Linked DNA regions of Paludibaculum fermentans. The protein of the gene in region 2 interacts with the protein of the main gene of each other region in a pairwise test. Links are inferred from orthologs where the notes say so. Each region holds a gene or a part of one and is shown on either strand. Other genes may lie near its edges.

Region 1 (9,594 bases), 3.3 Mb from region 2 along the record:
GGGAATAGCGGCGGGGTTCCCGGGTGGGGAAGAGGCGACCAGGGGGTCGCCTGCCGACCAGGGGGGCCGCCCTCCTGGTTGATTGCGGCGTGGTTCCTTGGGTGGGGAAGAGGCGACCGGGGGGTCGCCTGCCGACCAGGGGGTCCGCCCTCCTGGTTGATGCGAACTTTGAGTGGCGGAGGGGCGGCCGGAATGGCGGGTGCGGCCGGCGGACCGGTGCGCGAGAACTTGTCAGCGTATCGACGGCAGGAAACTGGTTCCGGTTTTGATGCTCGTTCCAAAGTTCTCCGCTACCGTTTGGCCGATGTCCGCCAAGGAGCCTCGGGTGCCCAGGTTTGCTCCCGATTGGGCTTTCGGACCAAAGGCAATGAGCGGCACGTATTCGCGGCTGTGATCCGTTGACGGCGTCGTTGGGTCGCAGCCGTGATCCGCGGTCAGCACCACCAGATCCTCCGGGCCTAACGCTGCTTCGAGTTGAGGCACCCAGGCATCGACTGCTTCCAAGGCCTTGGAATAGCCTTCCGGGTCGTTGCGGTGTCCGAAGAGCATGTCGAAGTCGACCAGGTTTACGAAGACCAGGCCGCTCTCGATCGACGCCAACGCCTCCAGGGTCTTCGCCATGCCGTCCGCATTCGTCTTCGTCTTGAGCGACCTCGTCACACCGCGCCCCAGGAAGATGTCCGCAATCTTGCCGACACTCACTACCGGCACGCCGTGCGCGGATAGCTGGTCCAGCAACATACCTTCGGGCGGAGGCACCGCATAGTCGTGGCGGTTGGTTGTTCGGGTGAAGTTTGGAGAGACGCCCTCGAACGGCCTCGCAATGACGCGCCCCACTTCGTGCGGGCCGGTCAGTAATGCCCGCGCTATTTCGCAGATCCGGTACTGCTCGGGGATCGGGATGACGCCCTCGTGCGCCGCGATCTGGAAGACGCTGTCGGCCGAGGTGTAGACGATGGGCTTGCCCGTGGCCAGATGCTCGTCGCCGAGTTGCTTGATGATCTCGGTGCCGGAAGCGGCGTAATTGCCCAGCGTGCCGCGGCCGATGCGGCGTTCGAATTCGGCCATCAGATCGGCCGGAAAGCCGTTGGGATAGAGCGGAAACGGCTTCGACAGATGAATGCCGACCATCTCCCAATGCCCGGTGGTGGTGTCCTTGCCGGGGGAGGCCAGCGTACAGCGTCCGAAGGAACCTCGTGGCGCTGAGGCGGCCGTGAGATGGTCGAACGGGCGGATGTTGGCCAGGCCCAACGAGCAGAGATTGGGCAGGTGGAGCGGCCTCAGGCTGGCGCAGTGGCCCAGCGTGTCGCCGGCCCTGTCGTCGCCGAAGGCCTGCCAGTCTGGCATGGCTCCGATGCCAACGCTATCCAGAACAATCCACGCGATTCGGCGAAAGGCCATATCGATTCTCCAGGTTAGTTTTCGAGAGCGTCGCGGATGCGGTCGCTGAGCATGTCGACGAAGCGATCGGCGATGTAGCCGTTCATGCGGCTGACCACGGCGCCCTGACGGTCGAGAATGACGGTGGTGGGGATGGAGTTGATGCGCAGCAGCACGGCCAACCCATCCTCGTAGAGGAACTGGCCCTTCCACTTCTGGGCTTCCAGGAAGGGCTTGACGGCCCCGCGATCCTCGTCGGTGGACACGTTGAGGAAGATGACATCCGGGTTGTCCTTGAAGCGCAGCTTGGCCTGCTCATAGAGCGGATGCTGCGCGCGGCACGGGCCGCACCAGGTGGCCCAGAAGTCGAGAATCACGACCTTGCCCTTCAGGCTGGTGATGGAGACGGGCTCGCCCGAAACGCCGCCGAGGGTGAAGTCCGCAGGCGCCTTGGCGCCGAAATTGGGGTCGAACTGCTTCAGGCGGGCCTGGCGGGCCGTCGTGGCCTGGCCGACACGCTGGTAGGCGGCGAGGGCAACGGCGCCGAAACCGTTCTCGTCGCCGAAGGCCTTTTTGGAGAGTTCGCCCAGGCGGGCGCCTTCCTTGGCTGCGTCGGTGGGCGCGGTGCGCTCGTCGTTGAGGGCCAAGGCCTCGGCCAGCGACTCCAGCGCATCCTTCGGCTTGCCTGCCTTTTCCAGCAGGCGCGCGCGCTCAAAGGCGTTTTCGGCCGTCGGGCAGACCGCCCAGCCCTTCCTGGCCGCCTCCAGGGCTTCATCGAAGCGGGCGAGGTTGCTGAGGGCGCGCGCTTCGAAAGTGTAAGCGCGAGTGAGGGCGTATTCGGTTTCATCCAGGCGGCGGCCGCGGCCGGAGCCGGGCTCCTTGGATTCGAGCTGCGATTTGCGCTGGTCGCTCACCATTTCGACGAGCATGCGCGAGTACTTCAAGGCCTTTTCGGCGCTCTCTTTGTCGTCGCGGTCGAGCAGGGTGCGGGTGACATTGTCGAGGATGGCGCCGCCGCGCGCGCCGCTCTCAATGGCGGGGACTCCGTAGAGCACCAGGCGCGCCTTGTCACGATTTTCCACGGCCGCCTGGGCGAGGACGCGGATGATCTCCTGACGGCGCGCGGAGTCCGGGTACTTCTTCAAATGGCGTTCGAGGGCGCGGGTGTACTCCACCGGGCTGCCGCCGGATTCGCCGAGGGAGCGTTCCAGTTCCTGATTCTCCCTGGCGGCCGGATCGTCCGCCTGCTTCTCCGCCGGTTCCGGCTGCTGGGCAGGCTCAGCTTTCTCAGCCTTCCTGGCAGACGGCGCTTTGGCCGGGGGCTTCGACTGCCCGAGCAGGAGGACGGAGGAGGAGAGGACGATCAGGAAGAGTGTTTTCATTGAGGCTTCGCTTCCCCGCCCTGCTTGGGTGGGGGCGGTGGATTGCGGAAGGTAACGGCCAGGCGGTCGGCCCGTTCGCGCGCCATGTTCAGATAGCTTTCGTTCTTGGTGATGCGGTCGAGCAGGGGCAGATAGACTTCCACACCGACGACGCGCTTGCGGTCCCAGGCGGCTTCCAGCTTGAGGATCGCCTGATTGACGCCGAGTTTGTCGTAGCGGGCGGCGCGTTCCAGATCGATGAAGAGCTGGGCGGATTCGCACATGCGCTCAAACCAGTCGTAGATGGCCTGGGCATCGGTGTCGGCGGAGTAGTTGAACTTCACCTCATGCGTCTCGGAGCCCTGCTTCCAGCGCAGCAGCTTCTCGCCCATGCGAGCCACTTTGAGACCGGACTCCACTTCATGGTCGAAGTGGCCCAACTTGTCGCTGAGGGCGAAGATCTCGTCGATGTCCGCCTGCTTCAGCTTCATAACGATCGGGTTGTCTTCGTCGGGTCCTTCGCGGTACTCCGCCTTGCCGGTGCGGTCGAGCCGGATTTCCTGGTATTCCGGCTTGCTGCCGGGGAACTTCTTGGAATAGAAGAGCTGGGGCGCATCCTGCGCGAACGCGGCGAGGCTGAAGCACAGTAGGAGCAGAAGTTTCATAGGGCGACTTTCACGGGCCGCCGCATGGCATGGCAGAGGGCGACCGCTAATGCGTCAGACGCGTCCAGCGAGGCAATGGGTTCCGAGAGCCCCAGCAGCACGCGCACCATCCACTGGACCTGTTCCTTTTCGGCCCGGCCATTGCTGGCCACGGCCATTTTCACCTGCGCCGGCGGATACTCGGCCACTTCCATGCCCGCTTCGGCCAGCACGAACATGGCGACGCCGCGGACGTGGGTTAGTTTCAGGGCGCTACGAACGTTGACGGAGGTGAAGGTATCTTCGACCGCGGCCTCATCGGGCGCGAACTCGGCCGCAATTTCGCGCAGGCGCGAACCGATGGTCAGGAGACGGGCGCTAAAGGGATCTTTGGCGCTGGTGCGGATGACACCCGCTTCGACGAGGCGATGGCGCGTGCCGTCCGTATCGATGACGCCGTAACCGGTAAATTGGCTGCCGCAGTCGATGCCCAGGATGCGCACGCGCCCCTCAATTGGCCGTGGTTTCGTTGTTGACCCTTCGCTTAGTCTTCCGCTTCTTCGTCGCCGAAGTCAGCGTTGGTGTAAACGTTCTGGACATCGTCGTGCTCTTCCAACAGGTCCATGATCTTCATCATCGCGTTGGCATGCTTGGCATCGACTTCGACCAGATTCTTGGGGATCATGGCGATTTCCGCTTCCACGGTGGGGATGCCGGCCTTGGATAGCGCCTCGAGCACCGTGTGATGAGATTCCGGCGCGGAGAGGATCTCCCAGTTTTCGCCTTCGTCGCGCACGTCGTCGGCCCCGGCGTCGAGCGCGAATTCCATCAACTGGTCTTCCGTCGCCTTTTCCTTCTCGATGAGGATCTGGCTCTTGCGGTCGAACATCCAGGCCACGGAGCCCACTTCGCCCATGTTCCCGCCCTGCTTGGAGAACATGTGGCGCATTTCGCTGACGGTACGGTTGCGGTTGTCGGTAGCCGTGGAGACCATGATGGCGGCGCCACCCGGACCGTAGCCTTCGAACATGATTTCGTCGATCTGGCCGCCTTCGAGTTCGCCAGTGCCGCGCATGACGGCGCGTTTGATGTTTTCGGCGGGCATCGAAACGGCTTTGGCCGCGGTGATTGCCGTACGCAGGCGAGCGTTGCTGTCGGGATCGCCGCCGCTACGCGCCGCGATCACGATTTCCTTGATCAGCCGCGTAAACGTTTTGCCGCGCTTGGCATCCAACGAGGCCTTCTTGTGCTTGATCGTCGCCCACTTTGAGTGTCCGGACATTGCTCTACCTCTGGCTCTTTAACTGACTGCATGCGGGCGCACTACGGCCCAAAGGGACAGGATAGCAAATGCGACCCGGAGTGCCTAGCCGGATATGGCCTCTTGGGACGGATGCTTCCGACTCAATGACCGGCTGTCGGGACTGCGCGGTTGAGAGAGTCCGACTTGCTGAATTTGGGCCAGCTGTATCCATAGAAGGCCACGAAGGCGAAACAGACGGCCGGCACGATGAAGCCGCGGGACATGTCGAACTCGTCGGCGACCCAGCCCATCAGCTTGGGAAGCAGGGCTCCCCCCATGATGGCCATGACGATGAAAGAAGAGGCCTTCTTGGCGCGGGCGCCGAGGCCGAAGATCCCCAGGGCGAAGATAGTGGGAAACATGATCGACATGAAGAAGTAGCTGAGGAAGACGCAGATGACCGAGATCCAGCCCAGCTTGAGGAAGACCAGGAAGGTGGCCAGGACGTTCATGGCTCCGTAGAGGCCTAACACCTTATGCGCTGAATACTTGCGGAGAATGCCGGCTCCGCTGAAGCGGCCGATCAGGAAGCAGATGGAGCCGAGGGAGGCGAGGTTCGACGCACCCTTGTTGCTCATGGTGAGGACACCCGCCTTGTTCGGTTCAAACCAACCGGAGAGCCAATCGCGCAGGAAGCCCACGCTGGAGCCCACGCCCGCGAGATGCTCCGGCCAGGAGGCCGGGATGGTGGGCAGTTCGGAGGTCATGTAGTTGATGAAGAAGCTGAAGATGCCGGCCTGGGCGGCGACGTAAAGAAACTGGGCGATCACGGCCATGACGAAGTGGGGATGCGACCAGATGGAGTGGGAGACGGGGGCGGCGGAGTCGTCGAGATGGTAGTCGTCTTCGCCCTTGATGTCGGGGATGTTGGAGAAGTAGAAGATGACGGCGAGGACGATGACGAAGATGGCGATGTACATGTACGGGATGTAGAGGGTCTCGCTGCCGGTGCTGCGGCCGGCGGCGTCCTTGCCGTAAAAGAACATGCTGCCGACGATGGGTCCAAAGATCCAGCCGACGCCATTGCAGGACTGGGCGAGGTTGATGCGGGTGGCGGCGAAGCGCTGATCGCCGAGTACGGTTGTGTATGGATTAGCGATGGTCTCAAGGAAGGTGAGGCCGGTAGCGATAACGCAAACACCCGTTAAAAAAGCCACAAATGCCAGGTTGGCGGAGACACGGCCTTCATGAACCATCGAGTTGATGTGCGTGGCGGGGATGAACCAGAAGCCGCCCAGCGCGACGATCAAGAGTCCCATCACGATGCCGCCCTTATAGCCGAGCTTCGTGGCCAGCCAGCCGGCCGGAATGGACATGAGGAAGTAGCCAAGATAGTGCGCGAACTGGACCCATGCCGACTGCGACTTGGACAGACCCAGTTCCTCCTGGAAGTGCTTGTCCATCACGTCGATCATCCCGTTGCAGAAACCCCATAGCAGGAACAGGGAACTGATGAGGATAAACGTGAACATCAGATTCTGGCCGTCGGCGGTGACGAAGATACTCTTCTTGGTATTGCTCATGGCGATTGGAAAGAGTCTATCAACGATCGCCCCCTCCTTTGCGCGCCCCATCTTGACGGCACCGGTTGATATGCTGTTCACCAATGCGGGCTGCTTTCCTTGTCCTCTGGGTACTCTCCGTCCATGCCGCCGAACCGGTGAGCTACCAGCGCAGCGTCCAGCCGATCCTGGCTGAGCGCTGCCAGATGTGCCACAACGCGCGCAATGCCAGCGGGCAGTTCTCCGCCGCCTCGGTGCCGTCGCTGCTGCGGGGTGGGGTGTCGGGTCCGGCGGTAAAACCGGCGCAGGCGGATGCCAGCCTGCTGGTTCAGGTGATCAGCGGCGAGAAGCCGCGGATGCCGAAGGCCGGGGCTCCGCTGAGCGCCGCCGAAGTCGCCACCATCCGGCGTTGGATCGAGGAGGGGGCCAGGGACGATTCCTCCGGCGCCGCCACGACGCAGGCCTGGTGGTCGTTGAAGCCGCTGCAGGCCGTGCAGCCGCCGAATTTGAAGGACCCCTGGATCCAGAATCCGATTGATGCGTTCATCCTCGACAAGCTGCGGGCGAACACGCTTTCGCCGTCGCAGCCGGCGGGGCGGCGCACGCTGATCCGGCGAGTGTACCAGGATCTGATTGGACTGCCGCCGACGCCGGCGGAGGTCAGCGCGTTCGTGAAGGACGAGTCTCCGGATGCTTACGCACAGGTGGTGGACCGGCTGCTGGCGTCGCCGCGGTATGGGGAGCGCTGGGCGCGGCACTGGTTCGACGTCATGCACTATGGCGAATCGCATGGCTACGACAAGGACAAGCCGCGGCTGAACGCCTGGCCGTATCGCGACTGGGTGATCCGCGCCTTCAACGAAGACAAGCCTTACGCGCGCTTTGTGCAGGAGCAGATCGCGGGGGATGCGCTGTTCCCAACGGATCCGCAGGCGCTGGTGGCGACGGGCTTCCTGGCTGCCGGTCCCTGGGATTTCGTCGGCCATCAGGAGTTGCGGGAAGGGACGGTCGACAAGGACCTGACGCGGGTCCTCGATCGAGACGATATGGTGGCCACCACCGTCTCCACTTTCACTTCTATGACCGCGCATTGCGCGCGCTGCCACGATCACAAGTTCGATCCCATCCCACAGCAGGACTACTACAACCTGCAGGCGGTGTTTGCCGGTGTGGATCGTGCCGACCGCCCGTTCGACGACGATCCGGCCCTGTTCCAGAAGAGGCAGGCGCTGCTGCAGCAGAAGCAGGCGATTCAGCGGCGGCTGGATCCGCTGCTGGACAAGGTGGAGTTCGCCACGAGTCCGGCGATTGAGGCGCTGGACAGCTCGATCCAGGACGCCAGCCTGCTGATCACTCATATGGGCGAACCCAAGACGCCGGCCGAGGCCGCGCAGAAGCAGGAATTGGAGACGCGCCGCACGGCCGACCGGGCGAAGCGCAAGCAACTGGTCGACGCGATCGTCGGGCCTGAAACGTATGCAGCGATCGAGCGGGTCAAGGCCGAGTTCGCGCCGATTGACGAGCAGTTGAAGGCGCTGCCGAAGCCGCGGCTGGTGTACGCTCCGGCGAGCTACTTTCAACGGGCGGGTACGTTCCGGCCGGCGCTGCAGCCGCGTCCGGTGACCGTGCTGGGGCGAGGCAATGTGCGCGCTCCCGGGAATCCGGCGTTTGCGGCGGGCCTGAGTTGCGTGTCCGGACTCCAGGCGAGGTTCGAGCTGGCGGATCCCAACGACGAAGGCAGGCGCCGCGCGGCACTGGCGCAGTGGATTACCGCCAAGGACAACATGCTGACCTGGCGATCGATTGTGAATCGCGTCTGGCAGTATCACTTCGGCACGGGCATTGTGGAGACGGCCAGCGACTTCGGACGCATGGGCGCCAAACCGTCGCATCCCGAGATGCTCGACTGGCTGGCCGTCTGGTTCCGCGACGAGGCGCACGGCTCGCTGAAGCAGTTACACCGGCTGATCGTGACCAGCGCGGCGTATCAGCAGGCGTCCGCGCAACGCGAGGACGGCGCGAAGGTCGATGCCGACAACCGGCTGTTGTGGCGGATGAACCGCACGCGGCTCGACGCCGAGGCGTTTCGCGATTCGGTGCTGGCCGTGTCGGGCAAGATCGATCTCACCGCCGGCGGGCCGCCGGTGCAGATGTTCTTCTTCAAGGACGATCACTCGCCGGTGTACGACTATGCCCGGTTCGATCCGGACAGTCCCGGAGCCTACCGCCGCAGCATCTACCGCCTGATTGTGCGTAGCGTGCCGGATCCGTTCCTGGAGCGGCTGGACTGCCCGGATCCATCGGTGCTGACGCCGAAGCGGTCGACCACGATTACCGCGATCCAGGCGCTGGCGGCGTGGAACAACATCTTTGTCCTGCGCATGTCGGAGCACTTCGCGGAGCTGCTGCGCGGGCGGGAGTCCGATGCGGCGGCGCAGGTGCGGGAGGCGATCCGGCTGGCGCTGGGCCGGGAAGCGACGGAGCGCGAGCTGGAGCTCTACGCGAAGTACGCCCAGCAGCAGGGGCTCGCCAACTTCTGCCGCGTGCTGTTCAACACCAACGAGTTTCTGTTCATCGATTGAGGAGCGCCGGAATGAACCGTCGAACTTTTCTGTGGAACCATGGCGGCGGGCTGGGCGGGGTTGCCCTGGCGCATATGCTGGCGCGCAACGCGGCCGCCAGCGGCAAGGGCCGGCCTGAGCTGAACGGCGGGCTGCACCACAAGGCGCGGGCCAAGCGCGTGATCCAGCTCTTCATGTCGGGCGCGGCGAGCCAGTGCGACACCTTCGATTACAAGCCGCTGCTGATCCAGAAGGGCGGGCAGGCCTGGGATCCGGGCGAGAAGGTGGAGCTGTTCCAGAGCAATCCGGGCGTGGTGATGCCGAGTCCGTGGGGCTGGAAGCAGTACGGGCAATGCGGCAAGTGGGTGAGCGACCTGCTCCCCCACACGGCGGGTTGTGTCGACGACATCGCGTTTGTGGCGTCGATGATGGCGAAGTCGAACGTGCACGGGCCCGCCACATTCATGCAGAATACGGGGTTCATCCTACCGGGTTTTCCCAGCGCCGGAGCGTGGGTCTCGTATGCGCTGGGCAGCGAGGCCGAGAACCTGCCGGACTTCGTGGTGCTGCCGGACCCGCGTGGGATGCCGCCGAACGGGGCGGCCAACTGGTCGTCCGGATTCCTGCCCGCGTCCAATCAGGCGACGACGATCCGCGTGGGCACGCCTACGCCGATTCACGATTTACGTCCGCCGAAGGAGGCCGGGTTTATTACGGACGAGAGCGAACGGCAAGGGTTGGCCCTGCTGGACCAGGTCAATAAGATGCATGCGGCAGAGCGGGCCGGTGACTTGCGTCTGGATGCGCGGATTGCGTCGTATGAGATGGCCGCGCGGCTGCAGT
Region 2 (9,503 bases):
TACGGGGGCCAGCCGGATTGACTCGCTAAAGACCGATGCGTCCATCTCAGGCGCAGTGGATTTCCAGACGCGGATCGCGAACCCTGAGCCGGGCTTGACCCTGTCCTACACGATAAAGAACGGAGAAACCGTGGTGGCCACGGGCACGGGCGCAGCTTCCGACGGGAAGTATGCGGCGGCGGGCGCCTTTGTGCGGAGCCCGCGATTGTGGTCAGTGGAGCGGCCGAACCTCTATGACGTGACGCTGCAGTTGAAGAAGGGCGACACGGTGGTCGACACGGTACAGAGCTACTTCGGTTTCCGCAAAGTCGCCCTCGAGAACGGCAAGGTGACCCTCAACGGGCGGCCGGTGTACCTGAAATTCGTCCTCGACCAGGGCTACTGGCCGGAGAGCCTGTTGACGCCGCCGTCCGACGAGGCGATCCAGTACGACATCCGGATGACCAAGGAGATGGGTTTCAACGGGGCACGCAAGCACCAGAAGCTGGAGGATCCGCGCTTTCTGTATTGGGCCGACAAGATGGGCTTCCTGGTGTCGGACGAAATGGCCAACGCGTACCTGTTCGATGAGCAGTACGTGCAGCGGTTCCAGAAGGAGTGGCTGGAAGCGGTGGAGCGGGACATCAACCACCCGTCCGTCATCATCTGGGCGCCGCTGAACGAGAGTTGGGGTGTTCCGGATGTGACGGACCCGCGGCAGCAGAGCCACCTGCGGGCGCTGTACCACATGACGAAATCGATGGATCCCTCGCGGCTGGTGATCGACAACGAAGGCTGGCAGCACACGGAGGCGACAGACCTGTTCGCGGTGCACGACTATACGGCGAACTATGGTGACTTGAAGGCTCGCTGGGCGAAGGTGGAGGTGAAGCCAGGTGCGGCGCTGCCGCCGCATGGGGTGAATTACCTGGCTCCGGGCAATGTGTACAACGGGTCGCCCCTATACCTGAGCGAGTTTGGCGGAATTGCGTACATCCTTCCAGGCTCCAAGGTGCCGGACGAGGCATGGGGCTACTCGGGCGTCGAGAAGACGCCGGAAGCCGCGCTGAACCGTCTGAGCGGGCAGTTCGACGCCATCGCCCAGAGCCCGATCATCGGCATCTGCTACACGCAGATCACCGATGTGGAGCAGGAGATCAACGGCCTGATGACCTACGACCGCAAGCCCAAGTTCGACGTGAAAGAGCTGAAGAAGATGAACGACCGGCTGAGGTAGCGCGCTAGTTTTCGCCCTCCAGCATGCGTTTGGCTTCGGCCAGCGCCTGCTTCTGGGGCTCCGACACCGTGGGGTAGTGCAGCTTCAGGCCCTTCAGGGTCTGGTAGATGATGCGCGCCACGGCGAGCCGGGAGACCCATTTGTTGTCAGCCGGAATGACATACCACGGCGCTTCTTTGGTGCTGGTGGCAACCAGGCAGTCTTCGTAGGCCTGCATGTACTCATCCCAGTGGCCGCGCTCCTTGGCGTCGGCGGCGGAGAACTTCCAGTTCTTCTCTTCGCGGTCGATGCGCTCGAGGAAGCGTTTCTTCTGCTCGTCGCGTGAGACGTTCAGGAAGAACTTAAGGACCACGATGCCGTTGTTGTGCAGGTACTCTTCGAAGTTGTTGATCTCGCGGTAGCGGCGCTGGAAGATCTTCTTGTCCTTGAGGTGAGGCGGAAGCTTCTGGCTCTCGATGATGGAGGGATGCACCTTGGTGATGAGCACCTCCTCGTAGTACGAGCGATTGAAGATGCCGATGCGGCCGCGCTCGGGCAGGGCCTTGTAGCAGCGCCAGAGGTAGTCGTGATCCAGTTCCTCAGTGGACGGCGCTTTGAAGCTGTACACCTGGCAGCCTTGCGGATTCAGGCCGCTCATCACATGCTTGATGACGCCGTCCTTGCCGGCGGCATCCATGGCCTGGAAGATGACCAGCAACGCATAGTTATCCTGCGCATAGAGTTTGTCCTGGAACTCGACCAGCAGCCGGATACCCTCCTCCAGGGCAGCCGTTGCCTGCTTCTTGTCCATGGATTTCGGCTTCCAGGCAGCATCGAAATCCTTGGTGACGGACAGCCTCTTCCGGCCGGGCGGGACGATCATCCTGTCCACGAAACTGTCGATCCTGCCACCCTCCTGCTTCTTCATTCGGCTTCCTCCAAAAAAGTGAAGCGGGCTGGTGGGCCCGCTGCTGATGAGTATCGGAGATGGGGCGGAAGGAGTCAACGGTGCCGGGAAGCCGGCCTCACGCCGGGCCGTCGGCCGCGGCCAAACTGGCTAATATGGACAGGTGCTTCGCAAACGACTTCAAGTGGTCCTGATCTCCCTTGCCTTGCTGATCCCCTGTTTCTGGCACAACAGGATTCAGGCCGGCGACTTGTCCAGTCACCTGTACAACGCGTGGCTGGGCACGGAGATCCTGGCGGGCCGGGCGGACGGACTGGAACTGGCCAGCCCCACCACCAACGTGCTGTTCGATCGGATCCTGCTGCAGCTCACACTAATGGGCGGCTCGAGCCTGGCGGAGCATCTCAGTGTGCCGTTGGCCGTGCTGATTCTCTTCTGGGGCGCGGTGGCTTGGATTCGAAGTGCGAGCGGAAGCAGCGAATGGACATTCCTGCCCTGCGTGGCCATGCTGGCCTATGGCTGGGCGTTTCACAACGGCCTCTTCAATTTCTATCTTTCCAGCGGGCTCGCCTTCTGGGCGCTGGCGCTGGCGTGGAACCCCAAGCCGCCAAAGCTCGCCGCCGCCGCGGCGCTGCTGGCCGTCGCCTATGTAGCCCACGCCATTCCCGTCGCCTGGTGCTGCGGCGTGCTCGCCTATGTCTGGATCGCGCGGCGGCTGCCCGAAAGGTATGCACTCTGGCTGCCCGCTGCTGCGATCGTGGCGGTCCTGGCCGGCCGCGTGTTGATCGACCTGCGGTACAAGACCCTTTCCACGTTCCACCAGATTCTGGAGATGTCCGCCATTGACCAGGTCTGGGTGTTCGGCCCCAAGTACATTGCACCCGCAACCGTCCTGGGAATGCTGTGGGGCTTCCTCCTGCTGAGGTTGCTCTACACCTGGCCGATGAAGAAGTTCCTCGGCAACGTGCTGGTGCAGTTGTGCGCGGTCATGTCGATCGCCATCCTGGTTGCGCCCACCCGGGTGGAGTTGGGCGGCTACCGGATGGCGCTTTCCTTCATTACGGAACGCATGACCCTGCCGTTCGCCGTACTCATCTGCGTGATGCTCAGCCAGGTTCCGCCTTTGAAATGGCAGAAGATCGGTTTGGCGGCTGTGGCCGTACTGCAGTTCTCCTTCCTCTATGTGGATACCAGGGCACTGAACTGGTGGGAGGATCAGGTGGCCGCCGCCGTCAGGCCGCTGCCCCAGGGGACTCGCGTGGTGTGCTCCCTGCACGATTGGACCAGCCGGACCATCCTCTGGAGCCACCCGCTGGAACGCCCGTGCATTGGGCACTGTTATAGCTATCAGAACTACGAACCCGGGTCCCTCGCCTTCCAGGTGCAGGCCAAGGCGCCGAACCGGATCGTCATGCATGACCCCGTCGACACGGCCTACGCCGGGCGTGGAGACTACGCCGTGAAGAGCCGCGATCTGCCCCTGTACCAGGTGATGCCCTGCCCGGACGGACGGTTGTGCGCAAAACCAATGGTAGAGGGTGAACGAATCGTGGCGTCCACGCTGTCGATGCTGCCGGCCCTCTGGTAGACGGCCGGGCGCCCCGTCACCGCCAGCTCTGATCGCTCATGTCGTAGCCCGGCACGCGCACGTAGTAATCGCGCATCTTCCGCTTCTCGGCGATCGGACCCTCTTCGCCCCACGGACTCGCCTCAAACTCCCGGCACGTCGCCGCTTCCCGCTGCCGCACCTCGGCCAGGTTCGGCGGATCGTTCACCTCGACATAGTGAAACGGCTTCGTCCAGCCCAGCGCCTTGCGGTGCAAATCGGCAATCCGGTGGCGCTTGAAGCCCCAGCCGCACACCGTGATCTTCGACGGCCACTCGCCCTGCAGTTCCTGGAACCGGTACAGCCCGCACAGCACATTCAGGAATGAGTCCAGCGCGAACTCCTCCAACACGGCCCGCGCCCGCACCTCGCCATGCCCCCACCACTCATACCAGTCGGCGATCAGCCAGTACCCCAGCGCCTCGGTGATCGGACCCGCCTCCGGATCCGTCGCCCCGCCCGAGAACACCAGAATCGCTTCCGGGTCCTGCGCCGCGGCTTCCACGCCCGCTTTGATGTGCTCGAGAAAGTACTTCGGCTCGTTGTTCTGGTAAGGCTTCAGATACCACGAGGAGTCGAGCGCCGGGTCCTCGCGCAGGTTCCATACCGCATGGCCCGGAACCAGCACCAGATGTTTGAATTCTGTCATTAGAAAAGCTTCGGTTGATTCGGACCCATGCCCCAGCCCATCGGCCGCCGCGGCACATTGAAGTACTCGAAGGCCCGTTCCGTGGCCATGCGCCCGCGCGGCGTCCGGTCCAGGAACCCCAACTGCATCAGGTAGGGCTCGTACACTTCTTCGATCGTGTCCGGCTCCTCGTCCGTCGAGGCGGCAATCGTGCTCAGCCCCACCGGACCGCCGCCGTACTTCTCCAGCACGGTCAGCATGATCTTCTTATCGATCTCGTCCAGCCCGAACCGGTCGACTTCCAACAGGTCCAGCGCCATCCGCGCCACCTTCAGGTCGACATGCCCCTCGGCCCGCACCTGCGCATAGTCCCGGACCCGCCGCAGCAGCCGGTTCGCAATACGCGGAGTGCCACGGCTCCGGCGCGCCACCTCTTCCGCCGCATCCGTGTCAATCGGAGTCCCCAACAGGCTCGCCGTGCGATGCACGATCTTCTGCATCTCGGGCACGTCGTAGTGCTTCAGGTACAGGATCAGGCCAAACCGCCCGCGCAGCGGAGCGCTCAACAGGCCCTGCCGAGTCGTCGCCCCCACCCCTGTGAAATGGGCGATCGGCAGTGAGTGCGTCCTCGCCCCCGGTCCCTGCCCGATCACGATATCCACCCGGAAATCCTCCAGGGCCGAATACAGCACTTCCTCGATATCCGGCAGCAGCCGGTGGATTTCGTCGATGAAGAAGACCTGCCGGTTGCGGATGTTCGACAGGATGCCCGTCAGGTCGAGCTTCTTCTGCAGCATCGGACCTGACGTCAGATCGAAGGGGACATCCAACTCCTGGGAAACGATGTTGGCCAGCGTGGTCTTACCCAAACCGGGAGGCCCGATCAGCAGCACGTGGTCCATCGCCTCGCCGCGCCGCCTGGCCGCTTCGATCGTGACACTTAGCAGCTCTTTGACCTTGGCCTGGCCGGTGAAATCGTCCAGCCGCTTGGGGCGCAGGCTGGCCTCGAATTGGATCTCTTCGTCCGTGGCGGCAGGCGATACAATTCGGCGCGACTGGCTGGAATCCGGCATGGCAGGCAAACTATCAGGTTAACGTAACAGTTCCATCGAGCGCCGGAACAATGGCTCGAAGCCGCTGATCCCCGGTTCCGCCGCCGCTTTCCTGACCGCTGCTTCGGCCGCCGGCTGCTGGCAGCCCAGGTTGACCAGGGCGCTCACCACATCCGACTGCTCGCTGCTCAGGATCACCGCCGCCGGCCCCTTCGCCGTGGCCGCTGGAGCCGCGCCCAGCCCTTCCATCTTGTCCCGTAGTTCCAACACGATGCGCTCGGCTGTCTTCTTCCCAATGCCCGGCACCCGCGTCAGCATCGCCACTTCCCCGGCGCGGATGATCCGCACCAGGTCAGGAGCCGCCACGCCGCTCAGCGTCGTAATCGCCAGCTTGGGACCGATCCCGGACACGCTGATCAGCTTCTCGAACAGCGACTTCTCCATCGCCTCGCGAAACCCGAAGAGCTGGATCGCGTCTTCCCGCACGTTGGTGAAGATCCGGAGCTTCACCTCGGCCCCGACCTCCGGCAGCGCGCTGTAGGTGGAAACGGAGATCTGCACGTCGTAGCCCACCCCGCCGGCCTCCACAATGGCCTGGTTCGGATGCTTCTCAATCAGGATGCCGCGCAGGTGAGCGATCATTGCCTCCGCAGTCTAACAAACGGGTACTCTGGTAGGAAATGGCGCGTCGAATGTTCTATGTGCAGGAGGTCCGGGGGGAGCAGGCGACCCTGCGCGGTGAGGCCGCGCAGCACGTCCGCAAGGTGCTGCGAGCCGAGCGCGGCCAGCGCTACGAGATCTCCAATTTCGAAAGTATCTGGTTGGCCGAGATCGCTGACTTCGGCAAGGACACAGTCCAATTCAACCTGCTTTCGCCGGTGGAAGCAGTCACCCCGCCCGCGGCCCTGCATCTCTTCCCCGCCCTGATCAAGTTCGATCACTTCGAGTGGATCCTCGAGAAGGCCACCGAGCTTGGAGTCGAACGCATCACGCCCATCTACGCCCTGCGCACGGACAAGGGCCTGGATCAGGCGGCGCCCAAGCGGATGGAGCGCTGGCGCAAGATCCTCTACGAATCCGGCCAGCAGGCCCGCCGGTTGAAGCTCCCGGAACTCGACGTCCCCTGCCGCCTGGAACAGGCGCTGCCGCGAGTCCTGGATCACAAGTATTGGATGGAAGAGCAGCAGGGCCCCTTACCGATCCTGAAGGCCCTGCCGGCCCAGCGCGCGCAAACCGACACCATCGGCTTGTTGTGCGGGCCGGAAGGCGGTTGGGACGATCGGGAACGGGCGGCGGCGGCCGCAGCCGGTTGGACGAGTGTTTCCCTGGGCCGCCAGATCCTGCGGGCGGAAACCGCGGCCGTGGCGGGTCTTGCGGTCATTATGGCTGCATGGGATTGCGGGGCCTAGAAGACGCCTGCGCCAACCTTAGCGGCCGGCGGCCAGGCGGTCGGCCAGGTACTCAGGCAGGCCGGCTTCGTGGATGCGGTTCTGCGCGGCGCGGATGTCGTACTTCACGCGGCGGTAGCGGAGGAGCGAATTCCCGGAATCCCAGATGGCGTACGCGGCTCTCGGGTCGCCATCCCGCGGCTGGCCCACCGAGCCGGGGTTGATCAGGTAGAGGAAGTCGGGGTCGAGATCGATGATGCGCTCGTCTTCGCTGAGGGCGGGTTTCGTCAGGCGCTGGATGCCGCCGCGCTGCCAGCTCCAGCCGCCCTGCAGGTGGGTGTGGCCGAAGAAACAGATCTTGCGCATCATGATCTGGTCGAGCCCGCTGACGTCCACCGTGTCGATGAGGTAATCGTCCTCGCCTCCGGGCGAGCCGTGGGCGATTTCAAAGCCGTCGAAGGTGAGCGGGCCGGCGGGCAATTCGGCGAGCCAGGCACGGCTGGCGGGCGGCAGCTCGTCGAGGGTCCAGAGGGCGGCTTCGCGAGCCACCGAGTTGAACATGAGGGGATCCTCGATGCCGCAGCAGACGGTGTCGTGGTTGCCGCGCACCACGGCGGAGAGCGTTTTGCGGGCCCAGTCAATGACTTCAATGGGCGCGGCGTTATAGCCGACGAGGTCGCCGCAGCAGACGATGGTGTCGTACGCACCTTCCGCGTTCCTCAGGACAGCGTGAAGCGCCTCGAGGTTCGAATGAATGTCACTGAGAATCAGGTGGCGCACAGGCGAAGCAGACTGACTTCCGGCGGAACTCCCAGACGTACGGGCATGGCAACCGTGCCAAGACCCGAGCTCACGTATACCAGTTTTCGGTCCCGCTCGTAAAGCCCGCGCACAAAAGGAGTGAAGAATCTTGCCGCACTGAGGTTCTCGTGCAGGATTTCGACGTTAATCTGTCCGCCATGTGTATGACCGGATAGTGTGACATCGAAACCGGCCTGGGCGGCGCGAGGGAAGGTGTCAGGATTGTGTTGCAGGAGGAGGTTGGCGGCGCCGGGCACGATGAGGGATTCGGCTCCTGTCAGGTAGGGCGAGTGGAGCGGCTGGTAGTCGAAGCCGGCGAGATTGAGCCGGGCCTGGCCGAAGCGAAGCAGCGCGGCGCGCTGGCGCAGGAAGTGGAAGCCGTAGCGGGCGCCCTGCGTGGTGGCGTAGTCGAGGGCCTCGGCGTAGATCTCGTGATTGCCATGGCAGCCATAGATGCCGGCCTCTGCCTTGAGGCCGCGCAGGAGTTGGAGGCAGCCTTCCATGTTGTCGCCGCGGCGGGTGACGAGGTCGCCGGTGAGGAAGATGAGATGGGGTTTGTACTCATTCGCCATGCCGATGGCGCGGCGCAGTTCGGCGGGACCAAAGAAGGGTCCGAAGTGGATGTCGGTGAGCTGGACGATGCGGAGGCCGTTGAGGTCCGGGTGGAGGTTGGGCAAGTGGAGGTCCACCTGTTCCTGAACCATGGAGGTGCGGGCGAGATAGGCTCCGTAGCCGGCGATGGCCAGGGGCGCGGCGGCGACGGGTGCACCCAGGGCGAGAAAACGGCGGCGGTCCGGATGGAAGGTTTCGGCATGCTGCAGGCAGCCGGACCAGATGGCGGCCGAGACGATGAGGCAGATCCAGAAGAGGGAGGCGGCCAGCAGGAAGCCCACGAGGTCAGCCGGCATCCAGCGGAAGTGGACTTCCATGAGTATGGGCAGGCCGGCTGCCAGCCATAAGGAAGTGACGATCAGGGTTGCCTTGATGAAACGGCGAAGATTGGGATTCGCCTGGGCCGGACGGGCGGCCATCAGGCGGAGGGCAACCAGGCGTTGCAGAAAAAGGCAGGAACAGATGACCGTGATCAGCGGCACCCAGCGCCGGAATGTCTCCATGATTACTGCTTCCATTGTACCTTCGGGCGTTGGGCGGACCCCGGGGTACGGCTACAATTGAGGGAATGTCTCTTGTTGTTGTTGGATCCGTCGCCTATGACGGAGTCACTACCCCCGCGGGCAAGGTCGACCGTATGCTGGGCGGCGCCTGCACTTATATCGCACTTTCAGCGAGCTATTTCACGAAGACTGAGATTGTCGCCGTGGTGGGCGACGATTTCGCCCAGGAAGATACTGACCTGCTGGCAGCGCACGGAATCGGGCTGGACGGCCTGGAGCGCGTGGCCGGCAAGAGCTTCTTCTGGGCGGGCGTCTATTCGGCCGATATGAACGATCGCGAGACGCTCACCACCGACCTGAACGTGTTCGCCACGTTCGACCCGAAGCTCTCGGCGAGCCAGAAGCAGCAGCCTTACCTGATGCTGGGCAACATCCAGCCGGCGCTGCAGAAGACCGTGCGCGACCAGATGACCAGCCTGAGCCTGGTGGGCGGCGACACGATGAATTTCTGGATCAACGACTTCCGCGGCGAGCTGCTGGAGACGTTGAAGGGCTGGAATTTCCTGCTGATCAACGACAGCGAGGCGAAGCTGCTGTCGGGCGAGAGCAACCTCAAGAAAGCCGCGGCCGCGGTGCGGGCGCTGGGCCCGAAGCTGCTGGTGATCAAGCGCGGCGAGTATGGCGCGACGCTGTTCCATGAGCACGGCTTCTTCAGCGTGCCGGGCTACCTGCTGCACGGGTTGAAGGATCCGACGGGCGCGGGCGACTGCTTCGCGGGCGGCTTCATCGGCTACCTGGCCTCGCGCGGCGT

Evidence for each region.
Region 1: the proteins of ruvA (region 2) and ruvC interact in binary tests that used the Escherichia coli proteins (3 or more experiments, as listed by UniProt). The link is inferred for Paludibaculum fermentans from one-to-one orthologs.

What each region holds. Positions count from the first base shown.
Region 1 is NZ_CP063849.1:4,459,201-4,468,794, forward strand. What follows is about bases 2,146-5,033. They hold ruvC (crossover junction endodeoxyribonuclease RuvC), read right to left. Parts: upstream 3,889-5,033; coding sequence 3,403-3,888; downstream 2,146-3,402. Other genes in these bases: IRI77_RS17515 (redoxin family protein), read right to left, coding at 2,146-2,762; IRI77_RS17520 (hypothetical protein), read right to left, coding at 2,759-3,406; IRI77_RS17530 (YebC/PmpR family DNA-binding transcriptional regulator), read right to left, coding at 3,930-4,667; IRI77_RS17535 (sugar MFS transporter), read right to left, coding at 4,790-5,033. In the rest of the region: IRI77_RS38665 (transposase), read left to right, coding at 1-8; IRI77_RS17510 (phosphopentomutase), read right to left, coding at 232-1,401; more of IRI77_RS17515, read right to left, coding at 1,416-2,145; more of IRI77_RS17535, read right to left, coding at 5,034-6,211; IRI77_RS17540 (PSD1 and planctomycete cytochrome C domain-containing protein), read left to right, coding at 6,295-8,772; IRI77_RS17545 (DUF1501 domain-containing protein), read left to right, coding at 8,784-9,594.
Region 2 is NZ_CP063849.1:7,788,703-7,798,205, reverse strand. The notes cover bases 4,230-7,026. They hold ruvA (Holliday junction branch migration protein RuvA), read right to left. Parts: upstream 6,031-7,026; coding sequence 5,428-6,030; downstream 4,230-5,427. Other genes in these bases: IRI77_RS30900 (metallophosphoesterase family protein), read right to left, coding at 6,816-7,026; IRI77_RS30905 (RsmE family RNA methyltransferase), read left to right, coding at 6,081-6,797; ruvB (Holliday junction branch migration DNA helicase RuvB), read right to left, coding at 4,357-5,409; IRI77_RS30920 (hypothetical protein), read right to left, coding at 4,230-4,357. In the rest of the region: IRI77_RS30935 (glycoside hydrolase family 2 protein), read left to right, coding at 1-1,216; IRI77_RS30930 (polyphosphate kinase 2 family protein), read right to left, coding at 1,221-2,123; IRI77_RS30925 (hypothetical protein), read left to right, coding at 2,353-3,690; more of IRI77_RS30920, read right to left, coding at 3,707-4,229; more of IRI77_RS30900, read right to left, coding at 7,027-7,556; IRI77_RS30895 (metallophosphoesterase), read right to left, coding at 7,544-8,692; IRI77_RS30890 (PfkB family carbohydrate kinase), read left to right, coding at 8,758-9,503. UniProt on the Escherichia coli protein: The RuvA-RuvB-RuvC complex processes Holliday junction (HJ) DNA during genetic recombination and DNA repair.